3 regions of the Methylobacterium sp. J-072 genome follow, and region 2 is predicted to be linked to each of the others. Evidence: predicted binding sites of a transcription regulator. Region 2 holds the regulator's gene; each other region holds the start of a gene.
What was found. Region 2 encodes PhoB, which activates phosphate uptake and scavenging genes when phosphate is short. Its sites were predicted from a motif close to TGTCATNNANCTGTCAT; they were not measured.
Positions count from the first base shown of each region.

Region 1: MKK67_RS24570 (CorA family divalent cation transporter) is a predicted target of PhoB. The motif match lies at 2,220-2,236, and genes of this name have one in related genera.
Region 3: MKK67_RS24290 (esterase-like activity of phytase family protein) is a predicted target of PhoB. The motif match lies at 2,779-2,795, and genes of this name have one in related genera.

Region 1 covers NZ_JAKSYK010000192.1:171,614-176,497, forward strand. Annotated here, with positions in the region: gene MKK67_RS24565 (methyl-accepting chemotaxis protein) at 1-996, opposite strand, end outside; gene MKK67_RS24570 (CorA family divalent cation transporter) at 1,193-2,179, opposite strand; gene groES (co-chaperone GroES) at 2,391-2,681, shown strand; gene groL (chaperonin GroEL) at 2,754-4,397, shown strand; gene MKK67_RS24585 (prephenate dehydrogenase) at 4,473-4,884, opposite strand, start outside.
Region 2 covers NZ_JAKSYK010000174.1:66,820-71,703, forward strand. Annotated here, with positions in the region: gene pstB (phosphate ABC transporter ATP-binding protein PstB) at 1-351, shown strand, start outside; gene phoU (phosphate signaling complex protein PhoU) at 667-1,389, shown strand; gene phoB (phosphate regulon transcriptional regulator PhoB) at 1,565-2,260, shown strand; gene MKK67_RS20240 (protein-disulfide reductase DsbD family protein) at 2,274-4,421, opposite strand; gene MKK67_RS20245 (hypothetical protein) at 4,578-4,884, opposite strand, start outside.
Region 3 covers NZ_JAKSYK010000192.1:106,726-111,609, forward strand. Annotated here, with positions in the region: gene MKK67_RS24275 (transglutaminase family protein) at 1-79, shown strand, start outside; gene MKK67_RS24280 (peptidase) at 138-893, shown strand; gene MKK67_RS24285 (peptidase domain-containing ABC transporter) at 890-2,659, opposite strand; gene MKK67_RS24290 (esterase-like activity of phytase family protein) at 3,049-4,404, shown strand; gene MKK67_RS24295 (thiamine phosphate synthase) at 4,412-4,884, opposite strand, start outside.

The sequences.
Region 1 (4,884 bases), on a different contig from region 2:
GGCATTCTCGGCCAGCCGCCGCATCGTGGCGTCCGTGGTCTCGGCCTGGACCGCGATCTGCCGGGCGCGCTCCGACACCCGTCCGACCTGGCCGGAAATCTCCTGGATGGCGCTGTTCATCTGCTCGGAATTGACCGCCACCGACGACGCCTTCTGGCGGGCGGAATCGGCGGACTGCGTCAGCCCCTCGGCCGAGTGCTGCATCTGCCGGATGGCCGATCCGACGGCATCGACCACGCGGCTCACGTCGGTCGCCATATTCACCTGGGCGGATACGATGGCCCAGGTCAGCATCGGCCCGATATAATTGCCCTTGCTATCGTTGACCGCCGTGACCTGCAGGTCGAGCGTCTCCGGGCCGACCTTGATCTTGGTCCGGTGCGGCAGCCGGCTCGCATCGGCCAGCATGGTGCGCTGATGATGCGGGTTCTTGTGGAACACGTCGAACGAATGGTCGAGCATCTGATCGACCTTGATCGGCAGATACTGCTCGAGCGGCCCGAGGGTCCGGCGCGAGGTGGCATTCAGGTAATTGATCTTGAACTCGTTGCGCGGATCGGCCGTCATCACCGCGACCGGCATATTGTCGATCATCGACATCAGGCGGTCGATCTGGTTCTTCTTGGCCGAGATGTCGGAGGCGAACTTGACCACCTTCACCGGCTGGCCGCGGGCGTCGAGGATGGGATTGTAGGTCGCTTCCAGCCAGACCTCCGCGCCATCCTTGCCGAGTCGCAGGAACTCGCCGGTGACGTAGTGGCCGCCTTTCAGCTTCGCCCAGAACTCCGCGTATTCAGTGCTCTGAGCATAGGCGGCATCGACGAAAATACGATGATGCTTGTCGTGTACATCCGCCAAGGAGTACTTCATCAGATCCAGAAAATTCTGGTTTGCGGCGATGACCTTGCCGTCCATCGAAAATTCGATGATCGCCAGCGATCGATCCAGGGCGTCCAGCTTGGCCTGCGACTCGCTATATACGGATCTTTTGAACATTTTAGTGCCCACGCTGCTCGATTAAGCACGTATCCGAGACGGCGTTAATTTTCGACTAATTTGGCGGCGTTTCGATAGTTTCCGCAATATTGGATACGCAGAAAGATATTCAATCCGAAGATCTATAGCCGATGAAACGTGTATTTGGTTCTTGACCCTTCAATCACTTGGACCGGTCTGTATTGATTGGCGAATATCAGAACCACCCGCGTATCCGGAAATAAACGATCGGCGCCAGAGCGCTGAATAAGATCAGACCGAGGGCGTAGGGATAGCCGTAGGCCCAGTCCAGCTCCGGCATGTGCTTGAAATTCATGCCGTACATCGACGCGATCAGCGTCGGCGGCACGCCCACCACCGACACGACCGTGAGCACGCGGAAAACGTTGTTCTGCTCGATGTTGATGAGCCCCAGCGTCGCGTCGAGGAGGAACTGGACGTTCTCTGCAAGCCGCGTCTCGAACTCGTCCAGGGAGTCGATATCCCGCCGGATCGTCTCGAAGCGTCCGTCCTCGGGCAACCCCAGGCCGTCGCAGGCGGCCGACACGAACGGCACGATTCGCTCCAGCCCGAGCAGGCTGGCGCGGATCTTACCCAAGACCTTTCCGCGGTTGCTGATCCCGCGCAGGATCCGCCGCAGCGCCAGATCGCGGCGGCGCGGCGGCGGGCTCTCCAGCCGTCGCCGGTTCGCGCCGCGCACGTCGAAGTCGAAGATTCGGGTGGAGAGCTGGTCGAGTTCGGTGGCCATGTCCTCCAGGGCGTCGGCGAGGCTGTCGACCAGCTCTTCCAGGATCACCAGGAAGATCTCGCTCGGGGTCACGCTGCCGTCGCCGTCGGCGATCCGCTTCTCGGAGGAGTCGATCGCGCGCAGGTCGTGGAACCGGATGGTGACGAGGTGGTCCTTCGACAGGAGAAAACCCAGCGGCTTCAGCTGCGAGTCGCTGCGCTCGAAGGTGATCATCGGCGTCGACAGCGACAGGCCGCCCTTCACCCGCCGCAGCCGGCTGGAGGATTCCACCTCCGACAGGGCGGCCCGAGAGGGCACGCGCAGGCCCGTCGCGGCCTCGACGGCGGCGGCCTCCTCGGAACTCGGATCTTTGAGGTCGAGCCAGACGGCGTTGCCGGGGATCGGGCCGCCCGGGTCGGGCGTCACCGCGCCCTCGGGTCCGTGCAGGCTCAGCATGAAAACGCGTTATCCATGGGGGAAAATGGGGCCGATGCCCCGTCATCGCACGGTCGCGGGCGGGTGCGACAGCATTGACTCGAAACCGCGCGAGGGCTATCTCGCCGCCGTCATTGGCACTCGCCAAGACAGAGTGCTAACAGTCCGGCTCGGAGGCGGCCTCGCCGGCCGCATCAACGCCAACTGCAGACTTGAAGCAAGAGGGCAGCTCATGAAGTTCCGTCCGCTGCACGACCGCGTGGTCGTTCGTCGCATCGAGAGCGAGGAGAAGACCAAGGGCGGCATCATCATTCCGGATACCGCCAAGGAGAAGCCGCAAGAGGGCGAGATCGTCGCCGTCGGGCCCGGCGCGCGCGACGAGCAGGGCCGCGTCAACGCGCTCGACGTCAAGGCCGGCGACCGCGTCCTGTTCGGCAAGTGGTCCGGCACCGAGGTCAAGATCGACGGTCAGGACCTCCTGATCATGAAGGAATCCGACATCATGGGCGTCGTCGCCCTCTGATCGGATCACCCGTCCCAGCCCTTTGAGGCCGTCCGAGGCCTTGGGGTTCAATCCAACCACAAGAGGCAAACCATGGCAGCGAAAGACGTTCGTTTCTCCGCCGACGCCCGCGATAAGATGCTGCGCGGCGTCGACATCCTCGCCGACGCGGTGAAGGTGACGCTGGGCCCGAAGGGCCGCAACGTCGTGATCGAGAAGAGCTTCGGCGCCCCGCGCATCACCAAGGACGGCGTCACCGTCGCCAAGGAGATCGAGCTCGCCGACAAGTTCGAGAACATGGGCGCCCAGATGGTGCGCGAAGTGGCCTCGAAGACCAACGACATCGCCGGTGACGGCACCACCACCGCGACCGTGCTGGCCCAGGCGATCGTCCGCGAGGGCGCCAAGTACGTCGCCGCCGGCATCAACCCGATGGATCTGAAGCGCGGCATCGACCTCGCCACCGCCGCCGCCGTGAAGGACATCGTCGCCCGCGCCAAGAAGGTCTCGACCTCCGACGAGGTCGCCCAGGTCGGCACGATCTCCGCCAATGGCGACAAGGAGATTGGCGAGATGATCGCCCACGCCATGCAGAAGGTCGGCAACGAGGGCGTGATCACGGTCGAGGAGGCCAAGACCGCCGAGACCGAGCTCGACGTCGTCGAGGGCATGCAGTTCGACCGTGGTTATCTCTCCCCGTACTTCATCACCAACGCGGAGAAGATGGTCGCCGAGCTCGAGGATCCGTACATCCTGATCCACGAGAAGAAGCTGTCCTCGCTGCAGGCGATGCTGCCGGTGCTCGAGGCCGTGGTCCAGACCGGCAAGCCGCTGCTGATCATCGCCGAGGACATCGAGGGCGAGGCGCTCGCCACCCTCGTCGTCAACAAGCTCCGCGGCGGCCTGAAGGTCGCGGCCGTGAAGGCGCCGGGCTTCGGTGATCGCCGCAAGGCGATGCTGGAAGACATCGCGATCCTCACGAAGGGCCAGATGATCGCCGAGGATCTCGGCATCAAGCTCGAGAACGTGACGCTCACGATGCTCGGCCGCGCCAAGCGGGTGCGGATCGAGAAGGAGACCACCACGATCATCGACGGCGTCGGCGAGAAGGCGGACATCGAGGGCCGGATCTCGCAGATCAAGGCGCAGATCGAGGAGACCACCTCGGATTACGACCGCGAGAAGCTCCAGGAGCGTCTGGCCAAGCTCGCGGGCGGCGTCGCGGTGATCCGCGTCGGCGGCGCGACCGAGGTCGAGGTCAAGGAGAAGAAGGACCGCGTCGACGACGCCCTCAACGCCACCCGCGCTGCGGTGGAAGAGGGTATCGTCCCGGGCGGCGGCACCGCGCTGCTGCGCGCCAAGAAGGCGGTCGCCGAGCTGAAGTCCGACGTTCCGGACGTCCAGGCCGGCATCAAGATCGTGCTGAAGGCCCTTGAGGCGCCGATCCGTCAGATTGCCCAGAACGCGGGCGTCGAAGGCTCGATCGTCGTCGGCAAGATCACCGACAACACCTCTTCGGAGACCTACGGCTTCAACGCCCAGACCGAAGAGTATGTCGACATGATCCAGGCCGGCATCGTCGACCCGGCCAAGGTCGTGCGCACCGCCTTGCAGGACGCGGCTTCGGTCGCCGGCCTGCTGGTGACCACCGAGGCCATGGTCGCCGACGCACCGAAGAAGGATGGCGGCGCCCCCGCGATGCCGGGCGGCGGCGGCATGGGCGGCATGGACTTCTAAGTCCAAGCCAACCAGCGAGACGAGGAAAGGGGTCGCCGCGAGGCGGCCCCTTTTCCGTTGGGCGGTCCGATCCTTTCACGCTCCGGCGTGAGACCGGGCGATCGTCATGGACGGCTGTCTGGGGGCCAGGGCATCGTCGTCCCGGGCGAGATCGGCCTCGACCTGCGCGGCGAGTTTGAAGAAGCGCTGGCGGACCTCCGCGGCAAACGGGTTCGACCGCTCGATCGCCTCGAAGACTTCGGGCGCGTCATGCCGGACCATGTCGACCGCCTGCATGAGCAGTGAAAAGCTTCGTGTGGTCATCTGCGTGGGAAGCGGCTCCATAGCGACGAGCACCCGCGCGATCAGATGGGTCAGGCCCTGAACGGCTGCGGCCTCGCGGTCATGGGCTTCCGGCGTCGTGACGATCACCTTGAGCTTCAGCACCTTCCGAAGGAAGGCCGCGGCACGACGCCCCCGCCGTCCCGAGACCGGACACACGGCGATC
Region 2 (4,884 bases):
GAGGTCAAGGACAAGTTGCGCCAGGCCGGCACCGGGCTCTCGGGCGGACAGCAGCAGCGCCTGTGCATCGCGCGCACCGTGGCCCAGAGCCCGGAGGTGATCCTGTTCGACGAGCCGACCTCGGCGCTCGACCCGATCTCCACCGGCCGCATCGAGGAGTTGATCGAGCAGCTGCGCGACGAATTCACCATCGTCATCGTGACCCACAACATGCAGCAGGCGGCGCGCATCTCGCAGTTCACCGCCTTCATGTATCTCGGTGAACTGATCGAGTTCGGCCCGACCAACCGGATGTTCATGAATCCTGTCGAGCAGCGGACGCAGGATTACATCACCGGTCGCTTCGGCTAAGCATTCGCCGTAAAGTAGAGTACCGTTCCGGCGCCCATTCGGATGCCGCCCACAAGACTTGGAGCCGCGCCCGATCGCAAGGCTGCCGGTGCGGCTCCGGAACATGCTGCGTTGATCCGGGAACATCGGCTTGGTTCAGCCGATTGTGGTTGGGTGTTGGGTTTGGGACATCGATCCTCAACTCTCCGTCTTATGTCCTAGACTGCGCAAGGGATTGGATACCGGGGAACGCGCCGCGGTATCCGTGCTCGGAGCGGCGGGTTTCCGCCAGACCTCGCGGATCAAGGTTTGCGGGACGCCATCGAAGGATCCACCATGCCCGGCCATATCGTCAGCTCCTACGACACCGACCTGGATGACCTCCGCCGCTCGATTTCCGAGATGGGCGGCGTCGCCGAGAAGATGGCCGCCGAGGCGACCGACGCCCTGGTTCGCCGGGACGACACCCTCGCCCAGGCGGTGATCCTCGCAGACAAGCGGCTCGACGCGCTCCAGCGCGATATCGAGGAGCGGGCCGTGCTGCTCATCGCCCGGCGCCAGCCGCTGGCGATCGACCTGCGCGAGACCATCTCGGCGATCCGCGTCTCCGGCGACCTCGAGCGGATCGGCGACCTCGCCAAGAACGTCGCCAAGCGCGTCGTCGCGATCTCCGATCAGGCGCCCGCCCAGAAGATCGTGCTCGGCGTGCGCCACATGAGCGACCTCGCCGAGGCGCAGCTCAAGGACATCCTGGACGCCTATGCCAGCCGCGACGTCAAGGCCGCCTACGATGTCTGGGAACGGGATGGCGAGATCGACGCCCTGTACAATTCGCTGTTCCGCGAACTCCTGACCTACATGATGGAGGATCCGCGCAACATCTCGTTCTGCACGCATCTGCTGTTCTGCGCCAAGAACGTCGAGCGGATCGGCGACCACACCACCAACATCGCCGAGACGATCCACTACCTCGCCACCGGCGAGACGCTGGCGGGTGAGCGGCCGAAGAACGATGCGTCGAATTACGCGACGGTCGGCCCCGCCGCCACGGCCCCGTGACCCGCGGACCGCGTTGCGTCCGGGCAGCGCGCAATCCTCCTGTGGGGCAGAGTCAGATTGAGGGCGCGGGCGGGTTGAGGGAGCGCGGCGTCTGCCGCACCATCGTCCCGTCCGGGCGATCCGGCGCGGGCGAGCCGTCCGGTGCCGTCTACGGAACAGGTTATCGAACGTGAGCATGCAAGTCCTGATCGTCGAGGACGAGGAGGCCCTGACCACCCTGCTGCGCTACAACCTCGAAGCCGAGGGTTTTCTGGTGGATTCCGCCACGCGCGGCGACGACGCGGAGCTGCTTCTGGCCGAGCGCACGCCCGATCTCGTTCTGCTCGACTGGATGTTGCCGGGCCTCTCGGGGATCGAACTGTGCCGCCGCATCCGGGCCCGGCGCGAGACCGAGCGGCTACCGGTGATCATGCTCACCGCCCGGGGCGAGGAGGGCGATCGGGTCCGGGGCCTCGGCACGGGTGCCGACGACTACATCGTCAAGCCGTTCTCGGTCCCGGAGCTGCTCGCCCGGGTGCGGGCGCTGCTGCGCCGGGCCAAGCCCTCCCATGTGGCGGATCGTCTGGCAGCGGGCGACATCGAGCTCGACCGCACCGGCCATCGGGTCCGCCGCGCCGGCGAGGAACTCCATCTCGGCCCGACCGAGTTCCGGCTGCTCGAATTCCTGATGCTGGCGCCTGGCCGGGTCTTCTCCCGCGAGCAGCTCCTCGACGGGGTCTGGGGCCACGACGTCTATATCGACGAGCGCACCGTGGACGTGCATGTCGGGCGCCTGCGCAAGGCGCTCAACGCCCCGCGGCAGGCCGACCCGATCCGCACGGTTCGAGGCTCGGGCTACGCTTTCGACGAGACGTTTTTGCTGGAAGCCTAGCGCGCCGTTCCGGTCAGCGGACCAGCGCCGCGTTCTTGCCGGCAGCCGGCACCATCTCCAGGGCCGACAGAACCGTCCCCTCGGTGAGGATCTGCGGCAGCACCTGCGGCTCGCCGGTCCCCGTGTAGAGCAGGTACAGCGGCACGCCGCTGCGCCCGTGCGTCTCCAGGAGGCGGGTGATCTCGGGGTTCTGGTTGGTCCAGTCGCCCATTAGGTAGGTGACACCCCTGTCCGCCATCGCTGTCCGCACCGCCTTGGTCGAGAGCGAGGTCGTCTCGTTGACCGCGCAGGTGATGCACCACGCAGCGGTCATGTTCACGAAGACCGGCCGGTGCTCGTTCACCAGGGTGTCGAGGCGGGCCTGGGTGAACGGCTCGATGCCGTTGGCGGCCGCTTGGGCAGCTGGGGCGGCCCGGTCGCGGTCGAGGGTCAGGGTGAGCGCCGCGACAGCCACGATCGTCAGCGCTGCAAGCCCTTGGACGATCCGCCCGACCCGCGGAGCCGTAGCGCGCCCGTGTTCCCAGGCCCAGGCGGCGAAGCCCACCAGCACCAGGCCGATCAGCGCGGCGAGCAGCCCCTGCGGACCGACCTGCTGCGCCAGGACCCAGACCAGCCACGCCACCGTGGCGTAGACCGGGAAGGCCAGGACCTGCTTCAGGGTCTCCATCCAGGCGCCCGGCCGCGGCAGCGCCCGCAGGGCCGGCGGCCACAGGGTGAGCGCCAGGAAGGGCAGGGCGAGGCCGAGCCCGAGGCTCGCGAACACCGCGAGGGCGACGCCGGCGCTCTGCGTCAGGGCAAAGCCCACCGCCGAGCCCATGAACGGCGCCGTGCAGGGGGTCGCCACCAGGGTCGCGAGGACGCCCGTGAAGAACGAACCGCTGAGCCCCGAGCGCCGGGCCAGCCCGTCGCCGAGGCCGGCGAGACGCCCGCCGAGATGGAACACACCCGACAGGCTCAAGCCCATCGCGAGAAGTAAGTAAGCAAGCCCGGCCACCACGGCCGGCGATTGCAACTGAAATCCCCAGCCGATCGCCGCCCCGCCGCCCTTGAGGGCGAGCAACAGACCGGCCAGCCCGAGGAAGCTCGCCAGCACGCCGGCTGTGTAGGCGAGGCCGTGCAGCCGGACCCGGGCGGCGCTCTCGCCCGCGTGCCGCACAAGGCCAAGCACCTTGATCGACAGGACCGGGAAGACACAGGGCATCAGGTTGAGGATCAGGCCGCCGAGGAAGGCGAGCCCGGCCGCGGTCGCCAGCGTCAGCGCGTCGAACGCGGGGGTGGGCGGCGGCGTCGCCAAGGTCTCGGCCGCCACCGCCGAGGCCGGCGGGACCGGCTCGTCCCCGTACGCGAAGGCGAGGCGATGCGTGCCGGCGCCGGTCGCCTCCTCGACGGTCAGCACCCCCGGCAGGGCGGCCGGTGCCGGCTCGGCCGGGTTGCTCCGGGCGAGCGTGAGATGCAGGCCGGATTCGTCGATCGCCATCACCTGGGCGGCGGCGTTGTCGATCGCGGTCTCGGAATAGGGGAAGAAGGCCACGCCCTTGATGGTCTCGGGCTTGAGGCCGGCCGCGGCAAAATCGAGTTGCAGCGTGTCGCCCTGGCTCGAGAGGCGCACAGGCCAGAGCGCCGGGGCGGGCAGGGCGGCCCGGGCGCGCTCGAACAGGGCGGTCTGGCCCGCGTCCGGCCGGGGCTCGCCCGCCGGCAGGGTCAGGGCGAGATCGGCGGAGCCGGGCACGCATTCGGTCTCGCAGACCAGATAGGTCAGCTTGGCCTGGATCCGCACCGGATCGGCCGGGTCGAGGCTCGGCGGCGGCGTGACCGGCACGAGCAGCGTGACCTCGCCCTCGTAGCCGTAATTCATCAGCGTCGCGATCGCGATGCGCTCAGGCGCCGGCCACTGGATCGCGCCCGCGTTGAATCCCGCCGGCAGGGTCCAGGTTACCTCCGGCGGCAGGCCGGAATCGCCCGGATTGCGCCAGTAGACGTGCCAGCCCGGCTTCACCTGCATCCGCACCGCCAGCGTGAACGGCTGCGCCCCGGCCACCGCCACCGGCTCGGCCACGAGGCTCGCCCGCACGAGATCGGGCGGCGTGCGGAAGCCCTGCGCCGACGCGGCCGACAGGCTCGCGGCGAGCATCAGGAGCAGGAAGGCGAGGCGGCGGATCATGCTGTCCCTTCGCGCGCGGAGCGCCCGCGGTTTCACCCGGATGTCTTCGGGACCGGGGCGGGCTTTTCCGTGACGAGGCCTCTTATAGCGCGGGGGTCAGCGCCCTGTCCTCCGCTCAGCGCGGTGAGGCCGAGACCATGACGCCGCTGGGGTCGCTCAGCGGGGCTCGAACAGGATGAGGTAGAGGAACGCCCGTCGCTGATCCGCCCTCAGATGGGCCAGCCGGTTGACCGCGGACCGGGCGGTCTGAAGCGCCGCCCGCGCGTCGGTTTGCAGGAACGACAGGGATGGATCGTAGTCGGCGGCGTGCCGCCGATCCTGCAATTCCGAAGCGGCCCCGGCAATCGTGATGACGTGACCACCAAATCCACCGGGCGGCTCATACCGCCTGATCTTCGGCTTGAGCGTCGCGGCCTGGAGATCGTTGCAGATGCTTTTCAAACGCTGGTGAGAGACTGAACGA
Region 3 (4,884 bases), on a different contig from region 2:
CAGCCGCACCGGCGGCGGCACCGAGACACTGGACGTCAAGCTCCGCGTCGAGCAAGGCAGGGGCGCCGCTCAATCCTGATTCCCAAGAAGACGGTCTTCGGCACCAGCCGGAGGCCACCCGCGAGAGCCCGAAAGCCATGACCTACTGCGTCGGTGTCCTCGTCGAGGAGGGGCTCGTGATGGTCGCCGACACCCGCACCAATGCGGGGCTCGACGACATCTCGACCTACCGCAAGCTCCACCACTTCAACGTGCCGGGCGAGCGGGTGATGATGCTGGCCTCGGCCGGCAACCTGTCGATCACGCAATCGGTCCTGAGCCTGCTGCAGGAAGGCGTCCCCGGCGAGGAGGGCGAACTGCCCCAGAAGCTGATCGAGGCGCCGACGATGTTCCAGGCGGCGCAGCTCATCGGCCGTGCCATCCGGCGGGTCCGGGAGATCGAGAAGGACGGGTTCGAGGCGGCCAGCATCCGGTTCTCGATCTCGCTGCTGTTCGGCGGCCAGATCGCCGGCGAGGACATGCGGCTGTTCCTGATCTACTCGGCCGGCAACTTCATCGAGTGCAGCACCGACGCGCCGTTCCTCCAGATCGGCGAGCACAAATACGGCAAGCCGATCCTCGACCGGGCGGTGAAGTTCGAGAGCGACCTCTACGACGCCCTGAAGGTAAGCCTGGTCTCGATGGATTCGACCATGCGCTCGAATCTCGGCGTCGGCCTGCCGATCGACATCGCCGTGGCCCGCCGGGGCGCCCTCGACCTCGAAGTGAACCACCGGATCGAGGCCGGCGAGGGCTACTTTCATGATCTACGCGAGCGCTGGTCGGCCGCACTCCGGGCCGCGCACCGGGCGATCCCGCGCCCGCCCTACGGGCCGGCGGCGAAGCAGGGTTAAATCGCCGGCTCCGGCTCCTTCCCGGCCTCGACCATCGAGCGCGTGTAATCCGCCCAGAGCGCCGCGTAGAGCGGCACCGTTCGGAGAAGGTCCTCGTGCCGGCCGTCGCCGAGCAGGCGGCCGCCGTCGAGGACCAGGATCCGGTCGGCCTGGCGGGCCGCCGCGAGGTGATGGGTCACGAGGATCAGCAGCCGCTCGCGGCCCCAGGCGGTGAGGTTCCGCTCCAGCGCCAGGGCGGCTTCCGGATCGAGGAAGGCGGTCGGCTCGTCGAGCAGCGCCACCGGCGGGTTGCGGATCACCGCCCGGGCGATGGACAGGCGCTGGCGCTGACCACCCGACAGGGTCCGGCCGCCCTCCCCGAGCGGCGTTTCGAGCCCCTCGGGCAGGTTCTCCACCAGTGCCCGCACCCCCGCGAAGTCCAGCGCGGCGTCGAGGGCCGCTGCGTCCGGCCGCCGCGCGGCGAGGTTCTCGCGCACGCTTCCCGAGAACAGCACCGTATCCTGGTCCACGGTGCCGATTCGGCCCCGCAGCCAGCGGGGATCGTAGTCCCGCAGGTCGGCGCCGCCCAGCTCGACCCGGCCGGTATAGTCGCGCTGCAGGCCGAGCAAGATGCGCAGCAGGGTCGACTTGCCCGAGCCGTTGCGTCCGACGATGGCGACGATCCCGCGCTCCGGCAGTGTGACGCTCAGCTCCTGCAGGGCCGGCTGCGCAGCGCCCGGATAGGTCAGTGAGACCCGATCGAGCCGGATGCCGCCGGGGCCGATCCGGCGCACGGGTGGATGGCGGTTCGCCCGCTCGCGCGGCAAGTCGAGGAAGCCGCCGATCGCCCCGAGCGCGACGTTCACCTCCTGGGACATGCGCAGGATGTCAGCGCTGCTCAGGAGCGGGCCGGTGATTCGGGCCGAGACCACTTGGATCGCCAGGAACTCACCGACCGTCAGGTGTCCGCCATAGATGCGCCAGCAGCCGACGCCGATCACGAGCAGCGTCATGGCCCGGGAGACCGCCTGCGACCGGAGCCCGTAGCGCCGCTGCAGGTCCATCACGGCTCTCAGCTCGGTGAGCGTCGTGTCCGTGACCGTATTCCAGCGTCGCATGCGCCCGGCTTCGAGGGCGAGCGCCTTCACCGTGGGGAGGCCATGCACGCTCTCCGCCAGGGTGCCGTCGCGGACGCCCAGAGCTGTGTAGAAGGCTTTTGCGGACTTCCAGATGCCGCTGATCTGATTGCTCGCAACCACGATGATGACGGGCGCCGCGAGGACGAGCACGGTTCCGACGACCACGTCGTAGTGGAAGACGAGGCCGAACGCGACGAGCGCGCCGCCGGCATCGATCACGGTGTTCGGCACCTGATGCAGGACGAAGTCCCGGATCTTCGTGATCTGCTGGAAGTGGTTCAGGATGTCACCGGACTTGAAGCCGGCGCCGTCGATCCGCACCCGCAGCAGATGCGCGAAGACCCGGCGTGACATCCGGCGGTCGAGGAAGACCGCGAGCGCGATGATCAGGCGACCGCGGAATGCGGTCAGCAAAACCTCCGCGCCGATCGACAGGATCGCGAGGACCGCCAATCCGAGCAGCGGCAGGTCCGCCTGTCCGGCCACGATCGCGTCGACGATCCGCTGGGTCGCCACCGGAAAGACGAGCCCGACCCCGTATCCGGCCGCGATGGCGAGCAGCAGCCGGGTGACCTGTCCCCGGCGCAACGCGAGGGCGCGGCCGAGCCAGCGCCAGCCAAAGGACGATCGGTCTGCCTGCAAAGCCATCCCCCGAATCGGGCGCGGATTGAGGCATACATTCTTGGTGCTGACGACCCGTCCCCTGGCGAATGAAAGACCCTCCTCTCGGATGCTCGGGAGCTGCCGGGGTGCCGGAGCGCCGACCCTGTCATCCCGGCGTCGCGCAGCGGAGCCCGGGATCCAGAATCGCAGGTGGACCAGGCTCTTGCACCGTCGCCGGCTCTGGATTGCCGCCTCCGGCGGCCCTTTCGGTGCCCTAGACGCGCGGGACGATGACGCGCACGCGGAAGCGGGTGCGTCACGTCTTGCACGTGGCGTTGTGCTGACATCATGGGTGCGGGGCTCATCCAGCGGTGTCACCGACGTGACGCATGGCTCTGCCATGGGGCGGATCTTCCTCGCTGGATCCTGCCACGATGCGTTCGCCCTGCTTTTCGGCCCTGCTCGTCTCGACCTGCCTCAGTCTCGTCACGGGCGCATCCGCCGAGACCCTTTATCCAGCCACCTTGGCGGGCCATGTCGTCCTGCCAGCCCTGAGCTTCGTTGCGCCGCCTGCCGATGTGCCGGCGGACCTGAAGGTGACCGGCAAATTTACCACCGGCCGGCGGGTCGATCAGCCCGGCACCGTCGAGATCCTGGATGACGGCCGGCCCACCGGCGTGAAGCTGCCCCTGGCGGGCGTCCCGCTCCAGGGCCATTCCGGCATCAAGCGGATGCCGGACGGCACGTTCTGGGTCATCACCGACAATGGCTTCGGCGCGAAGGCGAATTCGCCGGACGCCATGCTGTACCTCAACCATTACCGCATGAACTGGAGGGCCGGCACGGTGGAGCGGCTGGGCACCGTGTTCCTGCGCGATCCCGACAAGCGCGTGCCGTTCCGGATCGCCAACGAGGCGACCACGACCCGCTACCTGACCGGGTCCGACTTCGACACCGAGAGCTTTCAGTTCGTCGGCGACAAGATCTGGATCGGCGACGAGTTCGGCCCCTACCTGATCCGCGCCGACAAGACCGGCCGGGTCGAGGCGGTGTTCGAGACGCAGCTCGACGGAAAGGTGCTGCGCTCGCCCGACCATGTCGCGGTGACGACGCCCGGCGTCCCGGGCGGCACCGTGGCCTTCGAGATCCGCCGCTCGAAGGGTTTCGAGGGCATGGCCGCCTCGCCGGACGGCAAATTCCTCTATCCGCTCCTCGAAGGGCCGGTCTGGGACGCCGACAAGAAGGCGTTCGAGCAGGATTCCGACGGCCGCCCCTTCCTGCGCATCCTCGAATTCGACGTCGCCGGCGCGCGCTGGACCGGGCGCTCCTGGAGATACGTGCTGGAGGCCAACGGCAACGCCATCGGCGACTTCAACCTGATCGACGCGACCCACGGCCTCATCATCGAGCGCGACGACAACGAGGGCACCACCGACCGCGCCTGCCCGGCCGGGGAGAAGCGCCCGGATTGCTTCGCGACGCCGGCCAAGTTCAAGCGCGTGTTCAAGATCGAGATGAACGAGGGGAATGTCGGCAGCCCGGTGCGCAAGATCGGCGCGATCGACCTGCTGCACATCGCCGATCCGCAGCATCTCGCCCGCAAGCCGCTGACCGACGGCGCCCTCGCCTTCCCGTTCTTCACCATCGAGAACGTCGACCGGGTCGATGCTACGCACATCATCATCGGCAACGACAACAACCTGCCCTACTCGGCGAGCCGCGACCCGGCGAAGGCGGACGACAACGAGTTCGTGCTGCTCGATGTCGGGGAATTCCTGGCGGCCCAGTAGCAGCGGGTCACCCGGCCCACGCGGCCAGGAAGGCGCGGGCTACGGCGGCCGGATCGGCGGCGCGCATCAGCCCGCCCATCACGGCGGCGCCAGCTGCGCCCGCGTCCCGACACGCGGGAATGCGGTCGACCGTGATACCGCCCAAGGCGACCACCGGCAGGCCGGTGCGCCGGGAAGCGGCGATGCCCTCCGGGCCGAGGGCCGGGCCGTAGCCGGGCTTGCTGGCGGTGGGGTAGATCGGGCTCAACGTGACATAGTCGGCGCCGGCCGCGGCAGCGATCTCCGCCTCGGCGGGCGTGTGGACCGAGACACCGATCAGCGCGCCGGGTCCCAGAACCTCGCGCGCCGCTGCGATCGCCTCCGGCCCGCTTCCGCCGCCGAGATGCACGCCGTCGGCGCCGAGCGCGCGGGCCAGCGCGACATCGCCGCCGACCGTCAGGAACGCGCCGGCGGCGCGCGTCCGGGCGGCGACATCCGTGC